3 regions of the Pseudoalteromonas sp. APC 3691 genome follow, and region 3 is predicted to be linked to each of the others. Evidence: predicted binding sites of a transcription regulator. Region 3 holds the regulator's gene; each other region holds the start of a gene.
The links. The regulator sigma-54, encoded in region 3, starts transcription at its own class of promoters, with help from an activator protein. The targets are predictions, from matches to a motif close to GTTGGCACGNNNNTNGNNT.
Positions count from the first base shown of each region.

Region 1: a site for sigma-54 is predicted at 3,550-3,568, ahead of QL998_RS19955 (BON domain-containing protein). Genes of this name have one in related genera too.
Region 2: a site for sigma-54 is predicted at 8,149-8,167, ahead of QL998_RS11250 (DUF2726 domain-containing protein). Genes of this name have one in related genera too.

Region 1 is NZ_JASDCB010000108.1:268-5,870, forward strand. It holds gene QL998_RS19935 (transporter substrate-binding domain-containing protein) at 259-1,068, shown strand; gene suhB (inositol-1-monophosphatase) at 1,122-1,925, opposite strand; gene QL998_RS19945 (VOC family protein) at 2,169-2,585, shown strand; partial or broken gene QL998_RS19950 (LiaF domain-containing protein) at 2,624-3,275, opposite strand; gene QL998_RS19955 (BON domain-containing protein) at 3,604-4,170, shown strand; gene QL998_RS19960 (YqaE/Pmp3 family membrane protein) at 4,243-4,401, shown strand; gene QL998_RS19965 (hypothetical protein) at 4,779-5,276, shown strand; tRNA gene QL998_RS19970 (tRNA-Ile) at 5,530-5,603, shown strand, end outside.
Region 2 is NZ_JASDCB010000030.1:10,916-24,175, forward strand. It holds gene oadA (sodium-extruding oxaloacetate decarboxylase subunit alpha) at 1-303, shown strand, start outside; gene QL998_RS11215 (sodium ion-translocating decarboxylase subunit beta) at 317-1,447, shown strand; gene QL998_RS11220 (aldo/keto reductase) at 1,583-2,554, shown strand; gene QL998_RS11225 (hypothetical protein) at 2,568-2,744, shown strand; gene QL998_RS11230 (peptidoglycan DD-metalloendopeptidase family protein) at 2,819-4,132, opposite strand; gene tyrS (tyrosine--tRNA ligase) at 4,444-5,643, shown strand; gene ampE (regulatory signaling modulator protein AmpE) at 5,738-6,682, opposite strand; gene mtnN (5'-methylthioadenosine/S-adenosylhomocysteine nucleosidase) at 6,683-7,390, opposite strand; gene QL998_RS11250 (DUF2726 domain-containing protein) at 7,513-8,109, opposite strand; gene folE2 (GTP cyclohydrolase FolE2) at 8,224-9,144, opposite strand; gene arcB (aerobic respiration two-component sensor histidine kinase ArcB) at 9,376-11,694, shown strand; gene arcA (two-component system response regulator ArcA) at 11,711-12,427, opposite strand; gene QL998_RS11270 (ATP-binding protein) at 12,918-13,260, opposite strand, start outside.
Region 3 is NZ_JASDCB010000007.1:81,179-94,438, forward strand. It holds gene QL998_RS04065 (KpsF/GutQ family sugar-phosphate isomerase) at 1-857, shown strand, start outside; gene kdsC (3-deoxy-manno-octulosonate-8-phosphatase KdsC) at 858-1,409, shown strand; gene lptC (LPS export ABC transporter periplasmic protein LptC) at 1,406-1,960, shown strand; gene lptA (lipopolysaccharide transport periplasmic protein LptA) at 1,950-2,495, shown strand; gene lptB (LPS export ABC transporter ATP-binding protein) at 2,492-3,217, shown strand; gene QL998_RS04090 (RNA polymerase factor sigma-54) at 3,287-4,786, shown strand; gene hpf (ribosome hibernation promoting factor) at 4,813-5,100, shown strand; gene ptsN (PTS IIA-like nitrogen regulatory protein PtsN) at 5,105-5,557, shown strand; gene rapZ (RNase adapter RapZ) at 5,576-6,421, shown strand; gene QL998_RS04110 (HPr family phosphocarrier protein) at 6,464-6,736, shown strand; gene mgtE (magnesium transporter) at 6,869-8,227, shown strand; gene QL998_RS04120 (protein disulfide oxidoreductase) at 8,284-8,835, shown strand; gene QL998_RS04125 (YgiQ family radical SAM protein) at 9,029-11,206, opposite strand; gene QL998_RS04130 (SRPBCC family protein) at 11,645-12,226, shown strand; gene QL998_RS04135 (TIGR03899 family protein) at 12,195-13,082, shown strand; gene QL998_RS04140 (TIGR04219 family outer membrane beta-barrel protein) at 13,116-13,260, opposite strand, start outside.

The DNA.
Region 1 (5,603 bases), on a different contig from region 3:
ATTGCCTGTAATATATTTGTGCTCACGATTGTTTTAGCTTTACTGTGCAAGTATGAATAAACAGTGCTAACTTTGTAGAGCACGCCATGAGTGTAACGTCGTACTATGTATTTAAAATAAGTATTAATAGCGCGGTTATTAATCATAATATCGTCATCTTATATTTAGGCGCTGGAAGCTGTTTAGCTTAAATAACGCGATAATTTAAACTATTAATAATAACTGTTAAAACTACCGATAATAACTAGGGTGATAATTATGTTGCCATTAAAGTATTTGATTAACGTAGTAAGTTTGTTTGTATGCAGCGCTTTAGCGAGTGAGGTAAATATCGTAAATGTAGCGCAGGAGCAGCGTGTGCAATATGCTCGTGACGACTACCTTAACGAGCTATTAGAAAAAGCATTGGTGAGCGCACAATACCCTGCAGAGATTAACCCCGTTTTAATTCATCCCCATCAACAACGTACTTTAATAGCACTAGATACAAAAAATTTAGATTTATACTGGAGTATGAGCAGCCCCGAAAGAGAGTCTTTAGCTATTGCGATTAAAATCCCATTATTTAAAGGCTACATAGGTAAAAGGGCGCTATTAACAAGTGAGAACAGCATTGCTAGATTTAAAGGTGTTACTAGCTTAGAGCAGTTAGGTAGGCTTTCTGCGGTACAAGGTCATGATTGGCCTGATACAAAAATAATGGCGTTTAATGGCCTGCATATAAGGCCGTTTGCAAATTATCAGGCTATGTTTGCCTTAACAAGTGCAGGGCGTATTGATTACTTCCCACGTTCATTTATCGAGGTTAATTCAGAGCTAGCGGCAAATAAACAAAGTAACCTAGTGATAGTACCTAATTTATATATGAGTTATCCAACAGGGTTTTATTATTTTGTATCAAATAGTAAGCCAGAGCTTGCAGTGGCAATTAAAAAAGGGCTTGAGATAATGCAAGAAAATGGCGAGTTTGATGCTTTATTTGATGAATATTTCGCAAAAGATTTAAACTCGTTACCTTACGAAAAAGGTAAAACAATAGAGATTAAGCTCGATAACCCTTATTTTTAGGCACAAAAAAAGGAGCCTAGGCTCCTTTTTAGTATGCTATTAATAGCATTTAATTAGCGAAGTAACGACTCAGTTAATACTGGACGAATTTCGCGGATAATTGCTTGAGTCAGTTTTGGTGAACCACAGATAATATTGCCGCTGTGGTTATAGTTATTACCACCGGCGAAATCTACAACCATACCGCCCGCTTCTTTAACCATTAGTTCGCCCGCAGCAGAGTTCCAAGGTTTTAAACCAATTTCAAAAAATCCATCAACACGGCCAGCTGCAACGTATGCCATATCTAAAGCAGAACAACCTGCACGGCGAATATCAGCAGTGTGTACAAATAATGCTTTAAACGCTTCAGTGTATGCATCCATGTGGTTCTTGTTTTTGAAAGGGAAACCAGTAGCAAGTACAGTGCCTGCAAGAACCGTAGTTTTGCTAACGCGTAGACGTTTACTGTTTAACTGAGTGCCTTGACCGCGAGATGCAGTGAAAAGCTCACCACGAATTGGATCATAAATAACAGCTTGGTCTAAACGACCTTTAACTTTAAGTGCGATAGAAACCGCGTAATGAGGGATACCTTTGATGAAGTTAGTTGTTCCATCGATAGGATCTACAATCCATTGGTAATCATCATCCTTGCCTTTATGCTCACCTAGTTCTTCACCAACAATTGAGTGAGTAGGGTAAGACTGTAAAATAGTGTCACGAATTACGGCTTCGGCTTCTTTATCAATGTTAGTTACTAAGTCGTTAGCGCCTTTTTGTTGCACTTCAACTTTTGATAAATCTTCACTTGCGCGAAGTAAAATTTTGCCTGCGTTGCGCGCAGCGCGAACCGCAATGTTTAACATTGGATGCATGGTATTACCTTTGGGTTGTAAAAGAACGTTTATATATTTCAGCCGGCGTATTTTAGCGACTTTTGCCATAAAGTAAACAATAAACCCCAAATACTTGTGTTTGTTTTTTATACAAGATTGAAAAGTTTATATATTTTTAAAAAATAATTATCTGCATTTAAATAAATTAAATTTAAATAACACTTTACCTAAAGTTAACTTGAGGTTTTATCGTACTCCTAACTTAACTGATAGGATAACATTATGTATTTAGAGCACGTAAACTTAGTCGCGAGTGATATAGATAGTATGCTTACATTTTATCGCGCTGTATTTCCACATTGGTCGATTAGAAGTGAGGGCAGAGGCGATTGGCATGGAAAACCAAGACGCTGGGTACACTTTGGGGATGACACGCATTATATTGCGATAAGCGATCATGGTGAGGCTGAAAACAGAAGCTTATCGGGCCATCAAGTTGGTTTTGCACACTTTGCTTATGTAACTAATAATTTAAGCGCAGTAGTAATGCGCTTAAATAAAGCGGGTTTTACTCTAAGTAAGCAAGGTAGTGAGAACCCTTTTAGAAAGAATGTTTATTTTATTGACCCCGCAGGGTTTGAAGTAGAATTTGTAGAATATTTAAGTGATATCCCGAGTGAGCGAAATAACGATTTATAATAGGTTAACCACCGCAAAGTGCGGTGCTTAACGAGGCTTTATGAACGATTATTTCCAGCGCCAAACTGGGTTTTTAGCTCATTTGCAAAGCTTATAAATTTTTCTTTAATTGTGCGCTTTATTTTCACTTCAACCGAGCCCATTACTGCCTTTCCTTCAATATGAATTGTAGGGCCTTGGCGTTTGTTAAGCGACACAGATTTATTTTCAAGGCTACTTAAAATACAAAACATTTTAGACACTACATTGACATGCTCTGGTACGTAAATTTCATCGCTACCAAAAATACAGTTAACGTGAATAGTTACATTTTGATGCGCAAAAATAGCATCGGTAAAATCAAGCACCACCGATCCCATAAAGTTACTCAAATATATATTTTTTGGCACAACCCACTGACCACTTCGCTCGTTAGATCCTAAAATACTGCGTAATGTAAAATCATCATCACTGTTTTGCTGTGCACTATAATGTGGTTTAAATTGCGATTGTTTTTCTGCTTTATATTGCTGATCGGTATTAAGTGTTAAGTCTTCTACTAAGGCTAGCAGTGCTTCGTTATTAGGTGCATCCATCGCATTATCTAAACGTCTTTCAAATGCATCAACAGAAATAACACCATGACTGTAATTGATCAATCACTTGTTCGCGTACTTGTTCTATTGGGCGGTCTTCAACTTTTACAGACATGAGTTATTCCTTCTTATATTTACTATTGATACTGCTCTTGTAGTTAAGTTACAAACCGCGTACCAAATATAATTTCATTAATTATCAATTGGTTATTTTTTAACGGTGTTTTTTGTTTTGTTATATTAACGATAGATTAACCAAAAGAGCAATTATCTAGCTATTTTCACTATTTGAGAAAGTTTTACCGAGTAGCCTGTAAATAGTTACACAAACATAGATAAGGTTTAATCTCTTAATTAATTCAAGTTGTTGAATTTAAAGGGTAAATAAAGTTGGCCTGAAGCTCGCATTAGTTAAAGTGTCTTTAATCAAAAGGAGAAAGATTATGAAAACATTTAACAAGTCTATTATCGCAGCTCTAGTTCTTGGTACTACGGCTATGGGTGCCCAAGCAAACAGCTGGGAAAACGAAAGTAAAGATGCTTGGATTGATGGTAAGGCAGAAACCGTTCTACTTATGAACACTAATCTAAACAACTTTGACATTAACACTGATGTAAAAAATGGCAAAGTAGTACTTACAGGTAAAGTTAATAGCGAGCTTGATAAAGAGCTAGCAGAAGAACTTGTACTTAGCCTAGATGGTGTATCTGATGTTGATAACAGCCTTACTGTTGTTAAAAGCATGGATACCAAAGATAAAAGCAATGACATGATGGACGATGATGATAACGACCTAACGGACGCTAAAATCACCACTGTAATCACAACTCGCTTCCTGTTTGACTCAGAAGTTGGTGGTACAGACATCGATGTTGATACCGACAATGGTATTGTAACTCTGAACGGTTCAGTAGAGTCTGAAGCTGAAAAACAACTAGCAGTTAAAATTGCTAAAAATGCTGAAGATGTTCGTGACGTAGTTGATAAACTAGCTATTGTTGCTGAATAATACAGTATAGTTAAGGCCCACTAACACTGGGCTTTACGCCTTTCTAATGCTTAATTTAAATGGAGTTTGATCATGGATATTATTCGTATAATACTTTCGATTTTATTACCGCCATTAGGTGTGTTTTTGCAAGTTGGCTTAGGTATGCATTTTTGGTTAAATATTTTATTAACACTGCTAGGTTATTTCCCAGGTTTAATACATGCAATCTACATTATTGCGAAAAAATAATGACAGATTATATATTGTGTAAGCCGACTACTGAGGCCTAATGATACAATTGCCACAGTACTGTTCGGCTCACAATATTAGTTTTTAAATTAAATATTTTTTATCAAAATCTAATTTTTAATTTACTCAAACTAAGTGATTATTTCTTGTAACTCACTCCCAAAATTCCCTCAGCCAAACCATTGCTTACTTCAATTAAGCTTTCTAACTAACTGCAGTGTTCTGATTCTGTATTGATGCCAGTTAGGAAATCTTTAACATTAGTTTGTTTATATATCTACAATACGCGATTAATTACTCTATTATTTAGTGACAATATTACCATCACTTCTAGTGTTATCATTAAACCAAGCTTTTACGCATATTGAGGTAGCTAATTGAATATTCGACTTATACTGTCAGGCGTTGTGTCATTCGTTTTTTATTTTAGCTGGGCCTACTGGGCGAACAGTTCGGCAGATATTGCTAAATCGGTCACGCTTCAAGCTGCATTAGTACAAGGTTTGTATAGTGGATTTGTAACGCTGTTTTTTACTTTTATTTTAGAAAAGGTCGTCAACAAGTATAAGTCGAGTTATGTAACGCTTGCGTTTTTAACTCCGATTATTTGTATGTTTCATTCTAAAACACCACAAAACGTAGCAATACGACAAAGCTTTAATAACGCAATTAACTCCAGCGCTTCATATTTAAACAACAAAAAAATAGCAGGAGTGCTTTTTGCGCCTATAATTCCGATTACTGTTCAAGCGAGCTTAGTAATTATGGTGAATGTAATTAATCAGACACCTAATTTGGCACTTACTGTGGCCCCAAGCATATTTTTTACAGCCTTGTATGCCTATACATATATGTTAGCTTTGCTTAAAAAGTAGAGCGTTAAATATAAAAGACTGATATGAGAAGGAGGTTTTTATAATTTAATGCAGTGAATATCATAGAAAATATCTTACATTTTATATTTATGCCCACTTAAAAGATTACTATTTAAGCAGTTAGCTTGTTGATTGTTAAAATAAAGGCTTTTGGTAGTGACAAGCACCTAAAAAGTTTTTATACTGCAAACCGCTTTAGTCGCTCTGTGACTGAACGCTTCAAAAATTAACTGCCTAGCAGTTATATAAAGTTGGCCCCTTAGCTCAGTTGGTTAGAGCACACGACTCATAATCGTTAGGTCCCCAGTTCGAGTCTGGGAGGGGCCA
Region 2 (13,260 bases), on a different contig from region 3:
TACGACGTAGTAGTGGCGCAAGGTGGTGAACTTAAAGAAGTAACCTTAAAAGACTCTGAGCACATTCCCCAGTCGGCTTCGGTAGCATCAGGCGAAACGCTTAACGCACCTCTAGCCGGTAATATTTTTAAGATTAAAGTAAAAGCTGGGCAGGTTGTTAACGAGGGCGATGTAGTGATTATTATGGAAGCCATGAAAATGGAAACTGAAATACGCGCTACGCATACCGGAACAATTGCTGAAGTGTTAGTTAGTGAAGGCGATGCTGTAACTACCGGCGACGCTATGATTGCATTAGCTTAGGAGTAAATAGAGGATGGAAGGTATTTTAAACCTCTGGAATGCGACAGGCATTGCTAACTTTACAATCCCATCGTTAATAATGATTACGGTAGGGTGTTTATTACTGTTTTTAGCGATAGCTAAAGGCTTTGAACCACTATTATTACTACCTATTGGTTTTGGTGCGATTTTAACAAATGTACCAGTGGCAGGTTTGTCAGACCCTGGTGGGCTTTTGTACTACGTTTATTATGTGGGTATTGATACGGGAATTTTTCCGTTATTGATATTTATGGGAGTAGGGGCGCTAACCGATTTTAGTGCGCTTATTGCTAATCCACGTATGTTGCTATTAGGTGCGGCTGCACAGTTTGGTATTTTTGCGACTCTGTTTGGCGCGATATTATTAAACTATGTGCCAGGCTTTGAGTTTACTTTACAGGATGCATCGGCTATTGCGATTATAGGTGGAGCAGATGGACCTACTGCAATATTTTTAGCGTCAAAACTGGCACCAGATTTACTTGGTGCAATAGCGGTAGCCGCATACTCATACATGGCACTTGTGCCAATTATTCAGCCGCCAATTATGCGTGCGTTAACAACACCAGAAGAACGTAAAATAAAAATGCCAGAGCTTCGTAAAGTATCTAAAAAGGAAAAGATTATTTTCCCTCTTATGGTGCTTAGCTTAACGGCTATGTTTTTACCGGCTGCTATACCGCTGGTAGGTATGTTTTGTTTAGGTAACTTAATGCGAGAGTCAGGTGTTGTTGATAGATTAAGTAACAGTGCTCAAAACGAAATCATCAATGTTACAACTATATTTTTAGGCTTAGCTGTAGGCTCAAAGCTTGCTGCAGATAAGTTTTTAACTGTTGAGACGATTGGTATTTTAGTACTTGGCGCACTCGCGTTTGCAATTGGTACGGCATCTGGCGTATTTATGGCAAAAGGACTTAATCGCATATCTAAAACACCTATAAACCCATTAATAGGGGCGGCAGGTGTATCGGCTGTGCCAATGGCGGCACGAGTAGTAAACAAAGTAGGCCTTGAAAGTAACCCTCATAACTTTTTACTTATGCATGCAATGGGACCAAATGTTGCGGGCGTTCTTGGTAGTGCAGTTGCTGCGGGTATTTTATTAGCACTTGTTGGTTAAATTAATTTTAATCAAACCGATTAGCGCAGTTTACTGCGCTTTTTATTGTTCTTAATTTCTTCGCCGCTAAATGGTTTCTTGTTCAGCGCTTTTTGTTTACAGTAACAGCTCTTCAAAATTTTAAGGATAGTTATCATGCTTCACACACCTTTAGCAAAGCACTTACCTCATGTTAGTAAACTTGTATTCGGATGCATGGGTCTGGGCGGCGGTTGGAATAAAGACGCAATTACTGATGCACATGTTAAGCAAACTCATGAATGTATAGATAATGCTATTGAAGGTGGCATTAACTTTTTTGACCATGCTGATATTTATACTTTTGGTAAAGCTGAGCAGGTTTTTGGTAAAGCATTAAGTGAGCGACCAGAGCTTAGAGAGCACATGTATATTCAATCTAAGTGTGGGATTCGTTTTGAAGATGACTTAGGACCAAAGCGCTATGATTTTTCATCAAAGTGGATTGAGCAATCAGTTGAAGCATCCTTGAAGCGATTAAATACAGAGTATTTAGACGTACTTATGCTACATCGTCCTGATCCTCTCATGGAAGTTAACGAAATTGCTCGTATATTTAGTTGCTTAAAAGAAAGCGGTAAAGTGCGCAATTTTGCAGTATCTAATATGCAGCAGCACCAAATGAATTTTTTACAACACGCACTTGATATGCCTATTGTGGCTAATCAAATTGAGGCTAGTTTGCAAAAGCATCAGTTTGTTGATGAAGGTGTATATGCCGGTAACAGTGACGGTAAAGATCTTAATTTTACACCAGGTAGTATTGAGTACTGTCGCCATTTTGAAATTCAAATTCAAAGCTGGGGCAGTTTATGCCAAGGTTTATACAGTGGTAGTGATTTATCAAACGCATCGCAGGCCGATATAAACACCAGTCTTTTAGTTAATAAACTGGCTGCACTTTATGATACTTCTGCTGAGGCGATTGTAATTGCCTGGTTACTTCGCCACCCCGCATCTATTCAGCCTATTATTGGAACAACTAATGCCAAGCGTATTAAAGCCTCTTGTGATGCTGTCAACGTAGAGCTAACTCGTGAGCATTGGTATGCACTTTATGTCAGCGCTAAAGGGCATGAGTTACCATAAGTAGGGCGCTAATATGAATATATTCGTTATTTTAATTGGATTGTTTGTCGCGCTGGCGATACTCATTCCATTACTTGAAAAATATCAAAGTAAAATAGGGCTTGATGGCGCAACCAAATACAGTAAATATATTTGGCCGCTAGTGATGGTATCTTTAGTTATTCAGCTCATTTATGTATTAATGAATTGATGGTTTATAGCGTATACAAAAAAGCCTTTGCAGATTTAACCTGCAAAGGCTTTTTTAATGTTTATTAATAAGCTTTATTTTAGTGCTAACTGTAGCTCGCGATTGCGCTCAAGTTGGGCAATAAAGTTATCTGCAATCGGTTTAAACTTAGCAAGTTCTGAGCGAGGTAATGGCTCTGACTTAGGAAGCTTAACGGTTTTAGGATTACGGTGAACGCCATTTACTAAAAACTCATAATGTAAATGCGCGCCAGTAACACGACCAGTAGAACCTACAGTACCAATTTGTTGGCCCTGTTTAACTTTTTGGCCTGTTTTAACTAGTTTCTTATTTAGGTGTAAGTACTTAGTTACATATTGTGTGCCATGGCTGATAAATACGTAGTTACCGTTGTACTTGCTGTAACCCGCTTTTACTACCTTACCGTTACCTGATGCGACTACTGGTGTGCCAGTGCGTGCTGCAAAGTCGATACCACGGTGCGCTCTAACTTGCCCAGTAACAGGATGAAGTCGCTTAGGATTAAAGCTAGAACTAATATACTTAAAGCTTACAGGTGCACGTAAAAATGCTTTTTTCATGCTACGCCCTTCAGGCGTATAAAAATTGCCGTCGGTATGGCGAATCGCTGCAAAGCGCTGACCTTGGTTTACAAATTCAGCGGCAATAATTTTACCGGTACCAATAAACTCGCCATCAACATAATGAGACTCGTAAATTAAGCCAAATAAATCGCCTTTACGAATATCATTTGCAAAATCAACATCCCAACCAAATATGTCAGCAAAGTTCATTATTTGGCGCTCGCTTAAACCTGCCGCAATTGCTGAAGTCCAAAAGTTATTAGATATTTCGCCGCCAGCGGTTTTAGTTAGCGTTTCAATTTCTTTACTATCGATAGCTGTATCGTAATTACCTTCGTCGTTTAAGGTAACAAATAAAGTATCTGTTTTTGAAATTACATAACGCAGTTGAGCCAAAGAGCCATCTTCAGCAGTAGCAAAACTGAGTACTTCACCTGGATGAATTTTAGTTAGCTTGCGAGTCTCTGCATTAGTGTTAATTAGTTTATGAAGCGTTTGAGCTGAAAAACCAGCACGCTTAAAGATAATTGCTAAATTGTCGCCATTTTTAACTTTATGATCGACAAAGTCGTATTCTGGTAACTTTTCTGCTGCTTGCTCTGAATTTAGCTCAGTTAATTTTTCGTTGTCATCAACTTTAACTTGTAACTCATAGCGCTTACCAATTTCTAGTGCATTTGCACTATTGTCTTTGGATGCAGTGGCTTTTTCAGAAGGAAGAAAGGCTAAGCCAACAATAGCAGAAACCAAACCTAGAATAAGCAATTTGTGTTTTTTGGGGAGCGTGTGAACCACGTGAACCATAACGTGCCTTTTTCTGCTGTCAAGATAATAAATACGTAATATTGCAGGATATACTTAATAATGTGCGAATACTAGTGTTTTGTAGATTTAAACTACGCTAAAATCAAGGGTAGAAAGCCTTTTTTAACGTCCTATCTAACTAAGACTCAATTCATTTAGTTTAGTTGCCCTAATAACTTAAAAAGTTATTTTAATTAGATAGAAATTTGTTATGTTAGCTACATATATATGTTCGGTTTAAACCTTAATAAAAACCGTGATTACAAGTAACTAGTCGCCCCTTCGTAGGCAGAATTTTGGAGTAATACAAAGTGGATTTACAAACCGCTCTAGCAGAGATAAAACGCGGTGCTGAAGAAATATTAATTGAAGACGAACTAGTTGAAAAACTAAAGTCGGGCAAAAAGCTAAAAATAAAAGCAGGCTTTGATCCTACAGCACCTGATTTACACTTAGGGCACACTGTACTAATTAATAAAATGAAAACCTTTCAGGATCTAGGTCATGAGGTTATTTTCTTAATTGGTGACTTTACTGGCATGATTGGCGACCCAACAGGTAAAAACGTAACGCGTAAACCACTTACTCGCGAAGACGTATTAGCCAATGCTGAAACATATAAAGAACAAGTATTCAAAATTCTCGACCCTGCTAAAACCACTGTTGCATTTAACTCTACTTGGATGGAAAAGTTAGGCGCTGCAGGTATGATAAAACTTGCTGCAAACCAAACCGTAGCGCGCATGCTTGAACGTGATGACTTTAAAAAGCGTTATGGCAGCGGTCAACCAATTGCAATTCATGAGTTTTTATACCCTCTGGTACAAGGTTGGGATTCGGTTGCACTAGAGTCTGATGTGGAGCTAGGTGGTACTGATCAGCGCTTTAACTTACTAATGGGTCGTGAGCTACAGAAAGTTGAAGGCCAAAGGCCGCAAACAGTATTAATGATGCCATTACTTGAAGGTACTGACGGCGTTCAAAAAATGTCTAAGTCACTTGGTAATTACATTGGTATTACTGATGTGCCAAACGATATGTTTGGTAAAATAATGTCAATTAGTGATGTGCTAATGTGGCGTTATTACGATTTATTAAGCGCGCTTTCTATTGAAGAAATTGCAGCTCAAAAAGAGCGTGTTGAGCAAGGTACTAACCCGCGCGATATTAAAATAGAGCTAGCTAAAGAGTTAATTGCTCGTTTTCATAGTGAATCTGATGCACAAGGTGCACATGATGATTTTATTCAGCGTTTTCAGAAAAAAGCATTACCAGATGAAATCCCTGAGCTGACAATCACTATTTCAGAAGATACTATTTTAATTGCTAACTTGCTTAAAGAAGCAAATTTAGTAGTTAGTACGTCAGAAGCAATGCGCATGATTAAGCAAGGTGCAGTTAAACTTAACGGTGAAGATAAAATCACTGATACCAAACTTGAAGTAGCAAAAGGTACAACGGCTATTTACCAAGTAGGTAAACGTAAGTTTGCAAACATCACTGTAGCTTAAATACAGTATGAAACTAAAAAACCAGCCTAGGCTGGTTTTTTTGTGCTTGTATATTGGGTCTGTAAATAGATACGAGGTAGTCACTAAATAGTCACTAAATCATTTTTAATATTTCAATACTTACAATTACTAACAACCAAAATGCACGGGCCTGATTTAACCTATTAATTATAACGGGCACATCCTCGGGGGTAGGTAGTCTATCAGTACCAATACGCATTTTATTAAAGCGAGTACCCAAATAAACCGCAGGCCCGCCTAGTTGTACACCAAGTGATGCAGAACATGTACTGAGTAGCCAACCAGTATTAGTTTGATAAAAGTGCCTGCCGTAATGTTTTATGTAGTGCATGCTTTGTTTGCTCGCTCTACTTGCTGCAATAGTTAAAGCCAGCAAGCGCATTGGAATATACTCAATAATAAACAAGAGAATTTTAAGCGGTTTTAAAAAGTAGCTATTTGGAGATATATCACTACGCCAGGCTTGTTGTATTAAAGTAAGTAATCGATAGGCGAGAGCAGCAATAGGGCCAAAGGCTAAAAATATAAATATAATTACGAAATAGTATCGAGCAGTGCGCAGTATTAAACTCTCAATTAATGCTTTGATAATACCAGGAGATGAAAGCCTATTAACTTCACGGGCAAGCAGTGGTTTTAGTAATTCGCGTGCCGTCGATTTTTGATTTTGTTTAGTTAGCTTTGCAATACGGAGCGCTTTTTTATCAATACTCTTACTTTCTAAGCATAAGTATAAAATAAGACCTGCGAGTAATTCAGGGTAAAAAGCAAACTCAAGCAATAACACTACTATAATGAGAATAACACTTAAAATGAGCGTGCTTGCGAGTATAGCTGCTAAATATTGATAGCTTTTAGGTTCTTTGCGTTTGTATATACGCTTGCCAATAGCACTAAAAACCGCGCTTAACGCTGTATTAGGATGATACCAGCTAACAAGAGGAATAAAGCGCTCAGCAAGGAGCGCTAGTATGAAGGCAATAAAGTCCAAGTGGTTTTGAACAATATTGCTAAGCATTTAAAGAGACACTGCAGTTAGCTTTTCTAAAAGTGCGACAACCATTTTAGATGAGTTGATTGATGCTGTTTCTAGGTATTCTTCAAATGATTGTGGTGACTCTTTACCTGCAATATCAGACATTGAGCGAATAACAACAAATGGCGTGTTAAGCGTAAAACACGTTTGTGCAATTGAAGCGCCTTCCATTTCAACGGCAAGCATTGTAGGAAAATCACTGCGTGCTTTATCAATACGTACTGGATCACACATGAAGGTGTCGCCAGTACAAATTAAGCCAACAAGTGTTTTAACATTACTGATTTGTTCGATTGTTTGTTGTGCTGCTTCTACTAATTTTGGGTGAGCTGCAAAGCCTGCTGGCATTTGAGGTACTTGGCCAATTTCGTAGCCAAAAGCAGTAACATCTACATCGTGGTGACGTACTTCTGACGAAATTACTACGTCGCCAACACTTAGTGATGGATCGAATCCACCGGCAGAGCCTGTGTTAATTACGCAATCAGGTTTGAAGTTATCAATCAGTAAGGTGGTTGCAATCGTTGATGCTACTTTACCAATACCAGATTGAACAAGTGTTACTGTGTTACCAGCCAATTCACCAGTATAAAAAGTGAAACCTGCTTTAGTTAAAATTTGTGGGTTTTGCATCGCTTCACGTAAAATTTTAACTTCTGGCTCCATTGCGCCAATAATACCAACATTCATAATGTTTAATTCCTGAGTTTGAATCACTTGATTATACGTGAAGTTAGTAATAAAAAACAAAAAAGCGAGCTTGTTTATGAGCTCGCTTTAAATACTTTTTAGGAGAGTATTTAATTTGGTTTTTAAATTTCAGCTAAAGCAGTTGTTTGTGCTTTAGCTTGAGAAGGTGAAAGTACCGCTGGCTTATGTGAGCGATTACGAACAGGGCGCTGCGTTTGTGTTGCTGCAGGCTTACCAAGTTTAAACATAATTGCATCGCGTACTTCAGAAGGACGGTAGCCCGATTTAACTTTCATACGAATATGTGGAATACCCGCAGACTCTAATGCACCGTTTACAAACCAATCGCGTTGAGCTTTGTGGCCATCTTTATTGGCATTGTTAACTAGGTCAACAGCCGCAACAATAGTTAGTTTTTCTTTGTCGATTAATACAAAGTCGAGTTGCTTATTTTTAGCTTTAGCTAAAGCAGCACGTTTAGATTTAACAGAAAGACCTTGCTTACAGTCAATAACGTCAATTAACTTAACGCGACTAACAACTTTATATTGATCGCCAACAGCACGCTCGAGAAGATTTAAAAAAGCGCCTTCAACCTGAGTAAAAACAGTTTGCTTGCGGGTAAAAGGATACGGGTTTCCGCCATCGTCATTAAATTTTGACGCAACAACAGAGGCCCCGACAACTAACACTAAGATTAATAATAAAGCGAATTCCATACGGTAACTCCATAACAACAAATTGACACTGCTCAAATAAAGCAATTTACGTGCCTAAAAAGTATGGGTTATAAAATAAATACCGTTTGTTTTAAAAGTAAAACTACGCAGCAATTAAGCTTTGTAGCCACTTTCAATGCCTTTAACCGCAATAGCTACAGCATCGTGTGCATGTAGTGATTCATAATGGTTTATTTGCAGCCAGTAGTCGCTGTAATTACCATCCTCCAGCAATGCTTTTATTTTACGTGCGGCATCTTCACAAAACATCAGGTTTTGACCATTTAAACGGGCAAATTCTTGCTCGTCTTCGCGTTTTACTGCCGCTTGTACAGGCGTTTTAAGTTCTGCTTCAAGGGTATTAATTAGCGTCACAACGTCAAATTCTTGAATATTGCTATCAAGCTTTACTTTTACGTTTGCAATAGAGCGCTGCGAGTGAGGTGTCGCTACAATACCTTGTGTAGTGCCTAGCCACTCGTGGACATCTTTTTGGCTTAAGGTTTCTTGATTAAACTTTTCGTTAAACGCATTTTGTATAAGCTGGCGCGCAAGTGCCGCAGAGCATGGGCACGTTGAAGAATAGGTAACATCTACGGTTAGCTCGTAGCTAATAATGTTATTTTCAATTGTACTGGTAAGTACAACTGGGTAGCTTTTCCAGCCCGCTTTACCACTTAATAGTGATTTACGGCGTAGCGGTAATTCAAATTTAAATTCAATTTGTGCTTTATCGCTTAGCCCTTCGTGGCTAGTTATAAAGGTATCGAGTGCTTGCGCTATTGTTTGCGGATTAACTTGCTGCTCGGTTGAAAGCAGGTCAAGTGCCAAAAATAGGCGTGACATATGAATGCCTTTGGCATCTTCTTTATGCAAATTAACAAATGCACGGGCTTTAGCGTTTACTGTTACCGGTGATAAGTCTCGCGATTCAAAAATAAATGGCAGTTCGATTTCGCCCATGCCAACCCAGTCTAATTTACCTGTTTGTAAAGCGGGTGCTGTGTCTGCTATATCTGGCATATTGGTTTGCATGTGCGCTACTCGTATTTGGAGATAATAAAGCGGGGCATTTTACACTAAATAATTTATTGCTGAAATGATGAGTTGAGGAGAGAAGCAAAATCAAACATGAAAAATTCTGTTTTTATCGCACAACATGAATATAGGGAGAAGAAAAATGCTAAAATCTGGGTAAATGGTATGTTTATACATGCGCATTGCCTTCTTTATATTTAAGCACACAGCTAAGAGATAAAATTACGTATGACCGATTATTCTTTGAGCCCATGGGCTCGGGTACTTTCCAGCTCAATAACGCGATTTGGTGAATTTAAAACCGCAGCTATTTGTTACACCTTATTTTTAACTGTATCTCTTATTTTATCGAGCATGTTTTATTATGTAGCGATTGGTGAATTGCATCTTGTTGATATTTTGGCTGTGGTGTTTTTTACTGCTGTGGTTTCCCCTTTAATTATAAGTGTATTGCTTAATTCAATTCGCCAATTAGATGCATCGTATGCTTATTTAGATAGCGCAACCAAACAAGAAAAGCTTCTAAATCAAACCTTAAAAGATAATATTAGTCGTCTAAATATTGAAATTGATGAACGTAAAATGGCGTTTCATGCCAAGCACCGTGCTATTGAAGAGTTACGACGAGAAATTGCTGAACGTAAAAAAACTCAACAAGAACTTGCTCAACAAAGTATGTTGCAACGCTCAATAGTTGATTCATCTCCTGATTTATTTTATTACCGCGATAACAACGGTGTATTTGCCGGTTGTAATAAAATGTTTGAAGAAGTAATGGGAAAATCAAGTAGCGAACTAATTGGCAAAACGGTTGAACAGATATTCCCGAGTCATTTTTTAGCTGAGGTTTTAGCAACCGATAAAGAAGTAGAGCAAAGCCATAAAGCGCTGACTATAGATGTAGGCTATGAAGTGGACGGTGAAACACGTTGGTTTGAGCTTCGTAAATTACCTTTTATAAATGATGACGGTGACTACATTGGTTTACTGGGTTTTGGTCGTGATATTACTAGCCGTAAAGAAGCAGCTCAAGCACTTGAAACTGCCTACAAAGATAAAGGTAAGTTTATTGCTACGCTAAGCCATGAGCTGCGTACTCCGCTTAATGGTATTGTTGGTTTAACACGAATGCTGCTTGATACTGATTTGAATAAGCAGCAGCGTAGTTGGGGTAATACTATTTTTTCGAGTGCTGAGACACTCGGTAATATTTTTAACGATATTATTGATTTAGATAAAATAGATAGAGATCAGCTCGATATAGCGACCAACTCTATAAATGTGTCAGACTTTATAAACGATGTAGTTAACTTTGCGGGTTTAATAGCAGAGCAGAAAGAACTTGAGTTTGATATTAAGCGCAATGGCATGCTTGATATTTATGCTCAGCTCGATCCAACTCGACTACGCCAAGTTGTTTGGAACTTAATTAACAACGCAGTTAAGTTTACTCAACAAGGAAAAGTAACACTCGAATGTAGCCGAGAAAATCGTGTAGAAGGCCCATGGTTAGTTATTAAGGTATCGGATACTGGTCAAGGTATTCCACCCGAGCAGCTTGCCCATATATTTGATATGTATTACAAAGCACCGGATTTAAAAGGGACTAACGCGATAGGCTCAGGTATTGGTTTAGCTGTAACCAAGGCACTTGTAAGTGCAATGAAAGGGATAATCACAGTCAATAGTACTGAAGGTGAGGGAAGTTGTTTTACAGTGCAAATACCGCTTAGTTTATGTATTGCACCTACAGAGCAAAGTTATGTTGGCCGAGGCTTGTATATTTTACTAGTGGAAGATGTGCCTCTTAACGCCGAAATTGCTACAAACTTATTAGAGCAACGCGGCCATGAAGTTTTATGGGCTGAAACCGGTGAGGATGCACTTTCGTTTGTTGAAACCGAAGATGATCTCGACTTAGTTCTACTTGATATGCAGTTACCAGATATAAACGGTGACGTGGTTGCTAAGCAAATACGTTCAGATAGCCATTTTGATAAATTACCAATAGTTGCTTTAACAGCTAATGTACGTAGTGCTGAAAAAGAGCTTGAGGGTATATCAATACAAGGCGCACTGGCTAAACCAATTAATACAGTCAAGCTTGATAAAATGCTGGCTGACTTATTTGGCATTAAGCAAAGTGAATGCTCAGAACCACAACTTAAAGTGAGTGAAGAAGCACTTGAAGGTATTGATGCACACCTATTAGATATTGAAACAATAGAAGACTTTGTAAATTCAATGGGTTTGGTCGTATTTAGGCGCAGTAGTCAGTTATTCGAAAAGCTAAGTCCACAATATCAGCAAGAATTACTTACTTCATTAACTGCCGGTGATAGAGAAGAATATGAATCAGTGGCACATAAACTTAAAGGTGCGGCTGGCTCAGTAGGTCTTAATGATGTGCAGCTTCATGCCAAAGTAATGGAGCATGGTGCAATAGATGAATCTGATGAAGTTTTAAAGAAGTGGTTAGATGTTCTAGCAGATAAAATAAATGAAGGACAAAAAGCCCTTCATTTATTTTTACAGCAATTAGAGTGAAACTAATTAGCTCTAATTAAGCGTCAATTTTACCAATGAAACGGTAACCTTCACCATGGATGGTGCTGATTAACTCTGACGTTGAGTTATCACTTTCAAAATGCTTACGAATTCGACGAATAGTAACATCAACAGTACGGTCATTTGCACGAAGCTCACGTCCTGTCATGTGTTTAATTAATTGCTCACGGCTAAAGATACGACCTGGAGAATCAAGCATTAAACGAAGTGCTCTGTACTCACCTTTTGGTAAACGCTTAGCGTCGCCATTTGGAGAAGTAAGACAACGGCTATTTTCATCAAGTTCCCAGCCGTTAAATGTAATAACACCATTTGTTTCTAGTGCTGACTCTTCACCGCCTAAAGCAGTACGAGTAATAAGGTTGCGAGCTCTAATAGTTAATTCACGTGGGTTGAATGGCTTAGTAACGTAGTCATCTGCGCCAATTTCAAGACCTAAAATACGGTCAACATCATTGTCACGACCTGTTAGGAATATAAGGCCCACTTTACGCTTTTGGCGTAATTCACGGGCTAAAATAAGACCGTTTTTACCAGGAAGGTTGATATCCATAACTACAAGATTAACGTCATCGTTATTTGTAAGCTTGTCATGCATATCATCGCCATCAATGGCTTCAATAACTTTGTACCCTTCAGCTTCAAATAAACTAACTAGGTTCAGTCGAGTTACGTCTTCATCTTCTACGATTAGAATGACTGGCGTTTGCATTATTAATTAACCTTTTGGAATATTTTATTTATAAAAAACCGGTGATGAACTTATAACCGATTACTAGAGATTATAGGATTATACCCATTTGTTAACAAGGAAAAAACAAATTGGATAAAAATAAAACAGCAGGGTGTCCAAAGTCTACTAAAAAGGGCAGTGCAAAAACTACTGTTTAATTGATATATACGTAGATGTAGTCATTTGAATCATAAAGTCGAAGCCATTTCCCTTTAATAATTGATACATCATTCAATCAAGCAAGGTATTTAAAATAATCAGACTAATTCAAAGCAAAACTATATCACTTTCTAACTTTTCATCAATATATGTGATACAGCAAAGATAAAAAAGTTCATAAATCGCTTGGTAATATTTATTTAAGGTAATTAAATAATGTTACGCGCTTATCACATGCCTCATTAATGAGGTCATTAAATGCTAATTCAAGGATAAATTTTAAATATATGTACTTTTTAGTGATCTTTATTTAAGGAATAGTAATTATAAAGCGAGCACCGTGTTCTTCTTCAAGATCAAACATAATTCTTCCACCAAGTGCCTGTGTTACTAGGTTGTATACCAAGTGCATCCCTAAGCCGCTTGCACCTTGTCCACGCTTTGAAGTTACAAAAGGGTCAAAAATTCTATTTTTAATGTTTTTATCAACGCCTTGGCCATTGTCAGAATAAACGATTGTTAATACCTTCCCTACCAGCTCTACGTCAAAGCGAATTTCGTTGTTTTCTTTACCTATAAATCCATGAATTACAGAGTTTATAAGTAACTGTTGAAACACCTGCTGTAGAGGTTCTGACTTACTGTGAATGATT
Region 3 (13,260 bases):
TGTACGACTGTGAAGGCCGTATTATTGTTATTGGCATGGGAAAATCAGGCCATATTGGCAATAAAATAGCGGCAACCCTTGCAAGCACTGGCAGCCCTGCGTTTTTTGTTCACCCTGGTGAAGCAAGTCATGGTGATTTAGGTATGATCACTAAAAATGACGTGGTTATGCTTATTTCTAATTCAGGGGAAACCAGCGAAGTTTTAAATATCATTCCGGTTTTAAAACGACTTGGTGCCAAAATGATAGCGATGACTGGCAATACACAATCAACAATGGCAACCCTTGCTAATGTACATGTGTGCATTAAAGTAGAAAAAGAAGCTTGTTCATTGGGTTTAGCCCCTACATCAAGTACCACTGCAACGCTTGCGATGGGCGATGCCATGGCAGTTGCATTATTAGAAGCTCGCGGCTTTACAGCTGATGACTTCGCGCTATCTCACCCAGGTGGTAGTTTAGGCAAGCGCTTATTACTTACTTTAAAAGATGTTATGCACAGCGGCGCAAATACACCTATTATTGATGTTTCACAAACAGTTAAAGATGCTCTAATAGAAATGTCAGCTAAAGGATTAGGTATGACAGCCATTGTTGATGAAAATCAGCAACTCGTAGGGTTATTTACCGATGGTGACTTACGTCGCATTTTAGAACAAAGAATTGATATTCATACAACACAAATAGATGTTGTTATGACTAAGTCATGCACTACAGCTACGCAAGATATTTTAGCCGCTGAAGCGCTCAATATTATGGAACGTAAACGTATAAATGGCCTAATCGTCGTCAATGAGAAAAACCAACCTATTGGCGCATTAAATATGCAAGACCTATTGAAAGCAGGAGTGTTATAAATGCAATTTGAAGAACTCTATCAACCGCTGAGCGATGATGCAAAAGCACGCGCTAAAAAAGTAAAACTACTTATATGCGATATTGATGGTGTATTTTCTGATGGCCGTATTTACCTTGGCAATCAAGGTGAAGAGCTAAAAGCATTTAATACAAAAGATGGTTTTGGCATTAAAGCACTTATAAACAGTGGCTTTGAAGTAGCTGTTATTACTGGTCGTCATTCACAGATAGTACAACAACGTATGAACAGCTTAACCGTACAGCATATTTATCAAGGCCAAGAAAATAAGCTCATTGCCTATCAAGAATTAAAAGATAAACTCAACCTTAGCGATGAACAAATTGCTTATATTGGTGATGACGGTCCTGACATGCCTGTTATGGAGTTAGTAGGCTTTGCCGTTGCAGTAAATGATGCCCACCCACTTATTAAGCGTTTGTCACACTATGTAACGCAAATGCCTGGTGGTTTTGGTGCTGTGAGAGAACTCACCGATTTGCTCATGCTTGAAAATGGTAAAGCATTGACTACACAAGGCACTAGTTCATGAATGCAGCGCGCATAATATTAAGCGTTTTATTCATTAGCTGTATGGTTTGGCTTTGGTACCCTTATTTTACACAAACAAATATTGTGCCTCAGGCTGAGCCTGAAGTTATTGCTAAGCCTGATTACATAGCTATTGAGCTCAAACAGACAGCCTATGATGAGCAAGGTAAAATTAGCCACAAAGTCACTGCGGCTAAAATGGAGCTATACCAGCAATTAGGTTTCACGTTTTTCGAAAAACCCATTTTTACTTTATATAACGAACAACAAACGTGGCAAATAAATGCAGACGAAGCAACATTATACGAAGATAAACAATTAATTTTAGAAGGTAATGTGGTTGCCAAAAACTTAACCGATAACGCCATGATAGACAAAATCAATGCTGATAATATTCAGGTTGATATAAAGTTATTAACAATGCGTTCGGAGCAACCCGTCATTATCACTGGACCCAATTTAAAAATCACCGGTAAAGGCCTAGAAGCCGACTTAAAAACCGAAGTGATAAAACTAATTAACCATACGCGAACCATATATTATGACCAATAAAATATTAAAATCACTTATTATTCCTACACTTATACTAGCGTTTAATAGTAGTGCAGCAGAGCAAAACACGCAACCTGCTGCCAATCAAATTTCAATAAGCGCCGATAAGCAAGAAGGTCAATTAAAAGCTAATGTCGGAATTTTTGAGAAAAACGTTGAAATTATTCACGGTAACCGCCGTATCACAGCCGACCGCTTAGAAGTACATAAACGCGATGAACTTGGTGATAATAAACAATTATTAATTGCTACAGGTAGCCCTGCGCACTTTGAAGAAAAGCAATCAGATGGCACGACTATGAGCGCCAGTGCTGACGAAGTACGTTATGATGTATCTAAGCGTTTTTTAACGCTTGTTGGTAATGCACAAGTATCGCAAGCCGGACAAAAAATAAATGCTAAAAGCATTACCTACGACATAGAGCAGCAGCTCATCAGTGCCGAAAAAGATGAAAACTCAACTGACCGCGTTCACACAATTTTAGTACCGATCGAAACTAAAAAAAGTAAAAAAGGCGATAAAGGTCAACCATGAGCACATTAAAAGCAGAACTATTGGCAAAAAGCTATAAAGGTCGTGAAGTTGTAAAAAACGTCGGCCTTGAAGTACAAGCTGGCAGTATAGTTGGCTTACTTGGCCCTAACGGTGCTGGTAAAACAACGACTTTTTATATGATTGTAGGGCTTGTTCCTAGCGACAAAGGTAAAATATCTATTGATGATAACGATATTACTCTTTTACCTATGCATAGTCGTGCTAGATTAGGCATAGGCTACTTACCACAAGAGTCATCGATTTTTAGAAAGCTGACTGTTTATCAAAACTTAATGGCCATTTTAGAAACGCGCAAAGAACTAAATAAACAAGCCAGAGAAGACACGCTCAATAACTTATTAGATGAATTTAGCATACAACACATTCGTGATAGCCAAGGTATGGCATTATCGGGTGGAGAGCGTCGTCGTGTAGAAATAGCACGTGCGCTGGCAGCCGATCCTAAATTTATATTACTGGATGAACCGTTTGCCGGTGTTGACCCTATTTCGGTATTAGATATAAAGAAAATAATAGAACATCTTAAAAATCGTGGGATTGGAGTATTAATTACCGACCATAACGTAAGAGAGACCCTTGATGTTTGTGAAAAAGCCTACATTGTTTCTCATGGGGAGCTGATTGCATCAGGTACTCCAGAACACGTATTAAATGATAAAACAGTACGCGATGTTTACTTAGGCGAGCAATTTAGGCTGTAACATTTACGCCATGTCTTTAAGCATCTGCTAGTATTAATTATAACAACATAAAAGGATTGTTAGAGATACATGAGGCAATCACTACAGCTGCGCATGGGCCAGCAACTTACAATGACTCCACAGTTGCAACAAGCTATTCGTTTGTTGCAACTCAGTACATTGGATCTCCAGCAAGAAATACAAGAAGCTCTCGACAGTAATCCACTATTAGAGGTTGAAGAGGCAGACTATTCTGAAGACGCTGCTGGTAAAAACGAGCAAAAAGCTGATACCGATGACATAACTGTTAGCGCATCTGCTGATGATGCTCCGAGCGAATATGAACAAGATACTGGTGAAGCACTTGCAAAAGACACGCTAAGTGACGACATGGCTATGGATGTTAGTTGGGATGAGTACATGAGTGCCGCTCCTGCAGCCTCATCAGGTCCAATGCCTGAAGACGAATCAATATACCAAGGCGCCTCTACTGAAACGCTCCATGAGTATTTAATGTGGCAATTACAACTAACGCCATTTAGCCCTACCGATGAAGCCATCGCTATTGCGATTGTAGAGGCCGTCGATGATTCAGGTATTTTAACATTAAGCTGCGAAGAGATTTTAGAAAGCTTTAATCAAGAAAACGAAGATGATAACGAAGTCGAACTTGATGAAATTGAAGCCGTATTAAAACGCATTCAACTGTTTGATCCTGTTGGTATTGCTGCACGTAGTTTACAAGAGTGTTTGTGTATTCAGCTTAATCAATTTGATAAAGAAACACCTTACATTAATGAAACGAAAATGATTTTAACCGAGCATATTGATCTATTAGCAGCTCGCGACTATCGTACATTAATGAAAAAAACTAAGCTCAAAGAAGAAGAGCTTAAAGAAGTGATGACACTAATACATACTCTCAACCCAAAACCTGCAGATACTATTGTAAGGGAAGAATCTGAGTATGTTATTCCTGATGTGTCAGTTAAAAAAATTAAAGGCCGCTGGGTTGTCGAATTAAACCCAGATAGCATGCCTAAAATTCGTGTTAATAGCCAATACGCGGCAATGTCTCGCACTGTAAAATCAAGTGGCGACAGCCAGTTTATTCGCTCACATTTACAAGAAGCTAAATGGTTTATTAAAAGCTTAGAAAGTAGAAACGACACGCTATTAAAAGTTACTAATTGTATTGTTAAGCAACAACAAGGCTTTTTTGAACATGGCCCTGAAGCCATGAAACCAATGGTTTTAAATGATGTCGCTGAAATGGTAGAAATGCACGAATCGACAATTTCGCGTGTGACTACTCAAAAGTACATGCATACACCCCGTGGTATATTTGAGCTTAAATATTTTTTCTCAAGCCATGTAAGTACTGAAAACGGTGGTGAATGTTCATCTACAGCAATACGTGCGCTTATCCGAAAATTAATCGCAGCAGAAAACTCAGCAAAACCATTGAGTGATAGCAAAATAGCGGATATATTGGCTGAGCAAGGAATTAAAGTAGCAAGACGTACAATCGCAAAATACCGTGAATCTCTTGCTATTCCACCGTCAAATCAGCGTAAAAGTCTGATTTAAGACGCTAAACTAAGAGGGTAATGCTTATGCAACTAAACTTAACTGGTCGTCACGTAGAATTAACCGATTCACTAATAGACTATATTAATACTAAATTTGCGAAGCTTGAAAGACACTCTGATCATATTAATAATGTTCATGTCATTCTCGATGTAGAAAAATTAAATCAAAAAGCAGAAGCCACAATACACGTAAGCGGTGCTGAGCTATTTGCCTCTACAGAACATCAAGATATGTATGCCGCTATTGACTCGTTGATCGACAAGCTCGATCGCCAAGTAATCAAACACAAAGAGAAGCTTGCTCGACACTAATATGATGAAATTAAGTTCACTTATATGCCAGGACTGCAGCAAAGCTGCGGTCCTTTTTAATAGCAAAAAAAGAATTTTAGAGTTCATTAGCGAACTTGCTCACGACAAACTTCCGTATTTACCGCAACAAGATATTCTTAATGCTTTAATGAGCAGAGAGAAATTAGGTAGTACAGGTATAGGGCGTGGCATTGCTATTCCTCATGGAAGAATGAGCGGTGCAGAAGAGCCTTTGGCTTTAGTGCTCGTTAGCGAAACTCCAATAAACTTTGATGCAATCGATAATCGCCCTGTTGATATTTTTGTCGCACTCATCGTACCAGATGGCGATAACCAGCAGCACTTAAAGACTCTAGCAACCATTGCTGATAAACTAAACAACAAAGATTTTTGTAAACAGTTACGCAGTGCAAAATCTGATACTGAGCTTTACCAAGTTATTGTCGATCAATCATAGTTTTATAAAGGGTGTTAAATGGAGTTAATTATCATAAGCGGCCGTTCTGGTTCTGGAAAGTCGGTTGCTTTGCGCGTTGTAGAAGATTTAGGTTATTATTGCGTAGATAATATTCCAGTAAACCTACTACCTTCATTAGTTCGCAGTGTGTCTGATAGCTACGATAAAATTGCTGTTAGCATAGATGTGCGCAACATCCCTAAAGAACAAGATGAATTTAACGATATTCTTGAATACTTGCCTGGCTTTGCAAACCCTACGTTGTTTTATTTAGATAGCGACGATCAGACATTGATCAAACGCTTTTCTGAAACACGCAGATTACACCCACTATCAATAGACTCGTTGCCCCTTGATTTAGCCATCAAAAAAGAAAAAGAATTACTTGATGTATTAACCACTCGCGCCAACTTTATGATAGATACGACTGATTTAAGTGTTCATCAACTCGCTGAATCTATTCGTGAAAAGATTTTAGGTAAAAAAGATAAGCAACTGATTGTCACATTTGAATCATTTGGTTTTAAACACGGTATACCAAAAGAAGCAGACTACGTATTTGATGCACGCTTTTTACCAAATCCACACTGGGAACCAGAGTTAAAGCCTTTAAATGGGTTAGATCAACCGGTTAAAGACTATTTAGCTAATCACAGCATAGTGCAAAAATTCACATGGCAAATTCAAACATTTGTACAAACGTGGTTACCACATTTAGAACGAAATAACCGCAGTTATTTAACCATTGCTATTGGGTGTACAGGCGGGCAACATCGCTCTGTGTATTTAGCGCAAACTATCGGTGAAAGTTTCGCAATGACACATCCCAATGTAAAAATTCGCCATCGCGAGCAAGAAAAATAATATAGCTGAATAATCACCTGTTCAGCTTAGGTAGAGTAAGTTATGCATTGTGAAGATACCTTTTTAATAAAAAACAAATTAGGCTTACACGCCAGAGCAGCTACTGTGCTTGCGCAATTAGCAGTACAATTTGATGCGACAATCACATTATTCCAAGATGACAAAGAAGCAGCAGGCGATAGCGTACTTGCACTAATGTTACTTGAAAGTAGCCAAGGAAAAGAAGTTAAAGTTGTTTGTAAAGGCCCTGATTCTGAGCAAGCTTTACACGCTGTTGGAGAATTAATAGCACAACGCTTTAATGAACAAGAATAACCTGTTTTATAAAAACAATATTCGCATTACTAATGCTTCAATTAAAACAGATATATAAAATAGATAGGTTAGTAACGCCAGTTAACTCACCTCCCCCCCATAAAGTAATATAACAATTTATAAAGGACGCCAATGCCTGAAGCTTTTGAACAAGATTACCCACTACAGCAACTAAAACAGGTGACGAAGTCACTCAATAGTGGTCAATTTGTTCAAGTTAGGCGCATGCTCGCAAAAACGGCTCCTTGTGATACCGCATTATTATTAGAATCATCACCGCATAAAATTCGCCGACTGCTTTGGCAATTGGTCGATCCTGATGTGCAGGGTGATGTTCTTGAAGAACTCTCAGAAGATGTTCGTTTAGGCATTATTGCCCAAATGGAACCTAAGCACATTGCAGCCGCAACAGAAGATATGGGCCACGATGACTTAGGTGAAGTATTACGTAGTCTGCCGGACACCGTTTATAAAGACGTTGTTAGCGCGATGGACATTCAAGACCGTGAACGTGCAACACAAGCACTGTCATATCAAGAGCGTTCTGCTGGCGCGCTAATGAACACCGATACGGTGACCATTCGCCCTGATGTTACGCTTGATGTTGTACTTAGGTATATTAGGCTACGTGGCGAGTTACCAGAAGGTACCGATGACTTGTACGTTGTTGATAAGCATAACTGCTTTATAGGCGCTTTATCGCTGAGTACATTATTAACTAACCCGCCAGAAAAGATTGTTCGCGATTTAATGGATGAAGATTGTGAATCCATTCCAATCTCAATGGATGAAAGTGAAGTCGCGCAATTATTTGAACGTCATAATTGGATATCGGCCCCCGTAGTCGATGATAACGATCAGCTCCTTGGTCGTGTCACGATCGATGACATCGTTGACGTAATCCGAGAAGATGCTGAGCATAGTTTATTGGGCTTAGCCGGTCTTGATGATGAAGAAGATACCTTTGCGCCAGTACTAAAAAGCTCTAAAAAACGCTCAGTTTGGTTAGGTGTCAACTTACTAACTGCACTTGCAGCTGCTTTTGTAGCTAGCTTTTTTGAAGGTACTTTAGATGTGCTCCCTATTTTGGCAGTACTTAACGGCATTGTCCCTTCTATGGGTGGTGTTGCAGGTAGCCAATCATTAACGCTTGTTATTCGTGGTATTGCGGTAGGTCATATTAATCAAACTAACCAACGTTTCTTAATGATGAAAGAGCTTGCTATTGGCGCGTTAAACGGCGTTTTATGGTCGTTGTTAATAGCAGGTGTTATTGCCCTATGGCAGTGGGACTTTATGCTTGGTGGCGTACTCGCCTTCGCTATGTTTATGAACTTAGTGGTGGCAGGTGTTGCTGGTGCGAGTATCCCTATTATTCTTAAAAAGATGAATATAGATCCCGCTCTTGCAGGTAGTGTAGTTTTAACTACAATTACAGACATTGTGGGTATATTCGCCTTTTTAGGTACTGCTACCTGGTTGCTGGTTTAAATTAGAAACTTTTGCAAATAACTAAAGTAAAAAACACTTAGAGTAAAGCTGCAACTATGACAACGGATACCAAAAATAAAAAAGACACACCTAAAAAAACGCCAAAACAAAAAGGCTTATCAATATTAAAAAGTGTGTTGATATATGGTTTCATATTTTTCATCATTTATACTGCAGCCAATTGGTGGCGACAACCAGTCATGCCAGCCAACCCTCAATTGCAATTAACCAGCTATCAAGAGCAAAACATTGATCTAGCAGCAATGAGCCAAGATAAACCAACACTTGTCTATTTTTGGGGAACTTGGTGCCCTGTTTGCAGTATTACCTCCCCTGCTATAAACGAACTCGCAAACGAAAATAATTACCCTGTGGTGAGCATCGCAATAAAATCAGGTTCTGATCAAAAACTACATGAGTATCTAAATGAGCAAGGCTACAGTTTTACCACTGTCAACGATCAACACGGTGAGATATTTGCCGATTGGCAGGGGCAAGTCACGCCTTCCTATATAATTTTAAAAGATAATAAAATGACGCAAGGGCTAACAGGTATTCAGCCGTTATGGTCACTTAAATTACGTTTGTGGTTAGCATCAACGTTTTAAAAAACTAACTAGAAATATATAGGCTCTAAATACGCGCTATCTTAAGGGGCGTTTCTAAAAGCTCGCTCTTTATTACCTACAATAATATAGCCAATAAAGAGCAAGGTTTACTTAATTTACGCATTAAAAGAGTTTAAAAACCCTTAGCGTAATTAAATTAAACTAATCTACTAGTTATTAATAGATTGAATCACTAACGTGTACTTTGACGATTACCGCCTACTTTTGGTTTAGTGTTTGCCTTTTTAAATTGGCTAAAACCGGTATGTCGCGTTAGTGCAGGACGTCCGCCTTTACTGCCACCTTTACCTGCTTTTTCATCACGCCCTTCTTCAGGCACTAAACAGTTAGGCCCTTTACCAATTAAATTAGCTTTACCCATTTTACGCAGTGCTTCACGTATCATCGGCCAACCTGCTGTATCATGGTAGCGTAAAATAGCTTTATGTAATCTACGTTGGCGAGCACCTTTAGGTACTGGAACAACTTCTGTATTGTTTTTTATATTACGTAAAGAGTTCATTTCTGTGTGGTAAATAGTCGTCGCATTAGCCATCGGTGATGGGTAAAAATTTTGTACCTGATCAAGCTTAAAGTCGTTTGATTTAAGCCATAAAGCCATGTTTACCATGTCTTCATCTTTTGTCCCTGGGTGAGCAGATATAAAGTAAGGAATTAAATACTGCTTTTTACCGGCTTCTTTAGAGTACTTATCAAATAATTCTTTAAATTGATCGTACGCCCCCATACCTGGTTTCATCATTTTTGATAATGGACCATCTTCTGTATGCTCTGGCGCTATTTTTAAGTAGCCACCTACATGATGCGTTACTAATTCTTTAACGTAACGCGGGTCGCGTACAGCTAAGTCGTAACGAACACCAGAAGCAATCAATACCTTTTTGATACCCTTAACTTCACGTGCTTTTTTGTATAAGTCTATTGTTGGCGTATGATCTGTATCCATATGCTTACAAATTTCAGGATACACACATGATAAACGTCTACAGGTACTTTCTGCCTTTTTGCTAGTACAACGCAGTTTATACATATTTGCCGTTGGGCCACCTAAATCAGAGATAACACCAGTAAAACCGGGTACCTTATCTCTAATCTGTTCAATTTCTTCAATAATTGATTCTTGCGAACGACTTTGAATAATACGCCCTTCATGCTCCGTAATTGAGCAAAACGAACAACCTCCAAAACAGCCGCGCATAATATTAACTGACGTTTTTATCATGTCGTAAGCAGGAATTTTAGAGTCGCCGTAACTTGGGTGAGGAATACGCTGATACGGTAAACCAAACACAGCATCCATCTCATGTGTTTCTAATGGGTATGCTGGCGGGTTTACCCAAATAGAACGATCGCCGTGTCGCTGAAACAGTGCTCTTGCACAACCAGGATTTGTTTCTTGATGTAGAATACGCGAAGCGTGGGCGTATAAAGGTTTGTTAACACTTACTTGCTCATAAGCAGGTAACTTAACGTAAGTTTTTTCCCATGGCTTAGGTCGCGCAGGCTGAACCATAATCGGTTTTGCAGCTTCTGCTTTTAAATCTATACCGGCTTGTTTAAATTCAGATTTACTACAGCCAACATCATCAGCGCCGTATGGATTTGGAATTGGATCAATTTTACCAATTTTATCTATAGCGGTGGAGTCACTTCCACGCCAACCTGGTAAAGGTTCTTTTCTGATAACAGCCGTGCCGCGAATATCTTGAATAGTATCCATTGTTTCGCCTGCGGCAATACGGTGTGCAACTTCAACTAACGGACGCTCTGCGTTACCGTAAATTAAAATATCAGCTTTTGCATCAAACAAAATACTACGACGTACTTTTTCTTGCCAATAGTCGTAATGAGCTATACGACGAAGACTCGCTTCAATACCACCAATAACAATTGGTATTCCTTTGTATGCTTCACGGCATTTTTGCGAGTAAATCATTACGGCGCGATCTGGACGTTTACCACCTACGTTATCTGGCGTGTAAGCATCATCGTGGCGCATACGCTTTTCAGCTGTATAGCGGTTAATCATCGAATCCATGTTGCCAGCTGTTACACCAAAAAATAAATTCGGTCTGCCTAGTTCCATAAATGCATCTTTAGAGTCCCATGCTGGCTGGGCGATAATACCTACTCTAAAACCTTGCGCTTCAAGTACACGGCCAATTACCGCCATACCAAAACTAGGATGATCGACGTACGCGTCGCCACTAATTATTATTATGTCGCAGCTATCCCAGCCAAGTGCATCCATTTCTTCACGTGTAGTTGGTAAAAATGGCGCGGTGCCATAACATTCAGCCCAGTATTTAGGGTATGAAAATAAGGCGCGCTTAGCTTTGAGTGTGCTCATAATTGTGGCCGTAGAATAACAAAAGGCGCGAATTATACCCTACTAAATTGTTTATATATACAAAGTAGTCAAAGCATATCGCGCCTTAAATTCTAAATCGTTCATTATCTTGAATAATAAAAATAGCCTTTCTTAAGCGTTTATTTATAAGTTCGATTTTTAAAATAAGTATGCATACATAAAACACTCCCCAAATCTTTAAGCAATTTTACTGATTCTATGCTTCACATCTTATTGGTTCATTTTACAAAACCAAGAAATGTAGAATCAAAACTTTCAACAAGTGTATTTATTTCATAGCTTCATTAAAAATATAGCTCTAACAGTATTCATGCAACTAAGTAACAATTAATAAATTATTTTTGGTTTATAATCTAATTCATACTATAGTCCATTAATAAAAGTTGTTGTATTTCAGCTCAAAAAACGAATAAAGGTGTGCTTATTAAGCTATTAAAAATATTAATTAAAGGCGTACTGTTATTACTATTAGTACTCGTACTGACAGGGCTGATACTCCCTCAAAGCTATAGTGTGAATAAAACAATTGAAATCAATGCAAATATAGAAGTAGTAAAGCCGCTTGTCACCGACTTTAGTCAATGGCAAAAATGGTCTCCGTGGGAAAAAGTAGACTCCAGCATACGCTTTTCTTTGGGCGAACCCAGTTCTGGCTTAGGGGCTCATCAGTCTTGGAAAGGGAAATGGGGTTATGGTGAAATGATCATAACTTCGGTAAGCCAAAATAAGATCAGCTTTAACATACTTTTAAATACTGAACATATTATCAGAGGAACATTTAATTTTAGTGAGCAAAACGGTATTGTTACTTTAATATGTAACATTGAAGGGCAAACAACCACTCCTTTAATATCTGGCTACACCGCAATTTTGAGCGAGTATGTGCTGCGCAATACAGTGTCTCTGGGATTAAATAACCTTAAAACTGTTGCTCAGCTTAGTCATTCACAAAGGACAATGCACAGCCATGACAGTCAAGACAGCACAGGCGAGAATTAATCTTGCCAACATCATCGAATCCTTACTTGGTTACCCTATAACAAAAGTAGGTAATAATGGTGTACTACCTACTAATGAGCAAAGTTACGATATTAAGGGCCAAATTAAGCCGCTTTATCATATTAACAGTGAAAACTCTGTTTTAGCTCGCGCTCAAAAACGCCAAGATTTATTACTTATTAAACAACAACAAAATATAGAGTCAATTTTAGCAATGGCTATGGGGTTTTGCCCTGATGTAGCAAGTAGTAAACAGCCCGATGTTGATTGGGTAGAGCATTTTATAGCGCTGTGTGAAGATACTTCTAATGAATCAATGCAAATTTTATGGGCAAAAATTTTAACAGGAGAAACACTTAACCCTGGTACGTTTTCAATTAAAAGCCTACAAACCTTAAAACATATGACACAGCGAGAAGCAGACTCTTTGCAAAAATGTGTGTCGCTCTCAGGCTATAACGAAAAAGACGACAGCCACTTTATATTACTCGGCTTTTACAAAAAACCATCGTTGTTTGATTTGCTACGAAAAGGCAATAAAGTATCTTTAAATTTAGGAAAAACGGGTATTAGCTTTCCTGATATTTTAACGCTCATGGATCTTAATTTACTGTATAGAAAAGAAATTGAATCTGCAGTGCTTAAAGCAGGGCAAGAACTTACCCTTTCATTTTTATCGCAAAAAGTAACGTTAAAAGCAAAGAGTAGTGATTTGGTATTAAGCTATTACAAATTTACTCAAACAGGTGATGAGCTATCTAAACTCATTAATTTCCCTGTCAATAAGGTCTATAAGCAGTTGATTAATAATGCGCTAGAGGGAGAGTTTGATTTAGCGTGGCACGCAATAAAATAATATGCCACGCTTTGTTTAATTAGAAAATACTAATTAAAAATGAACCTGAATACCCGCAAATGGGCCAGATGCATCAATATCAGTAGTAATATCATCTACATCATCAAGTTCTAATACCATAGAGCGGTAACCGGCTTTAACAGCAACATCTACTGCTAGGTTATCAATAAGTTCCCAC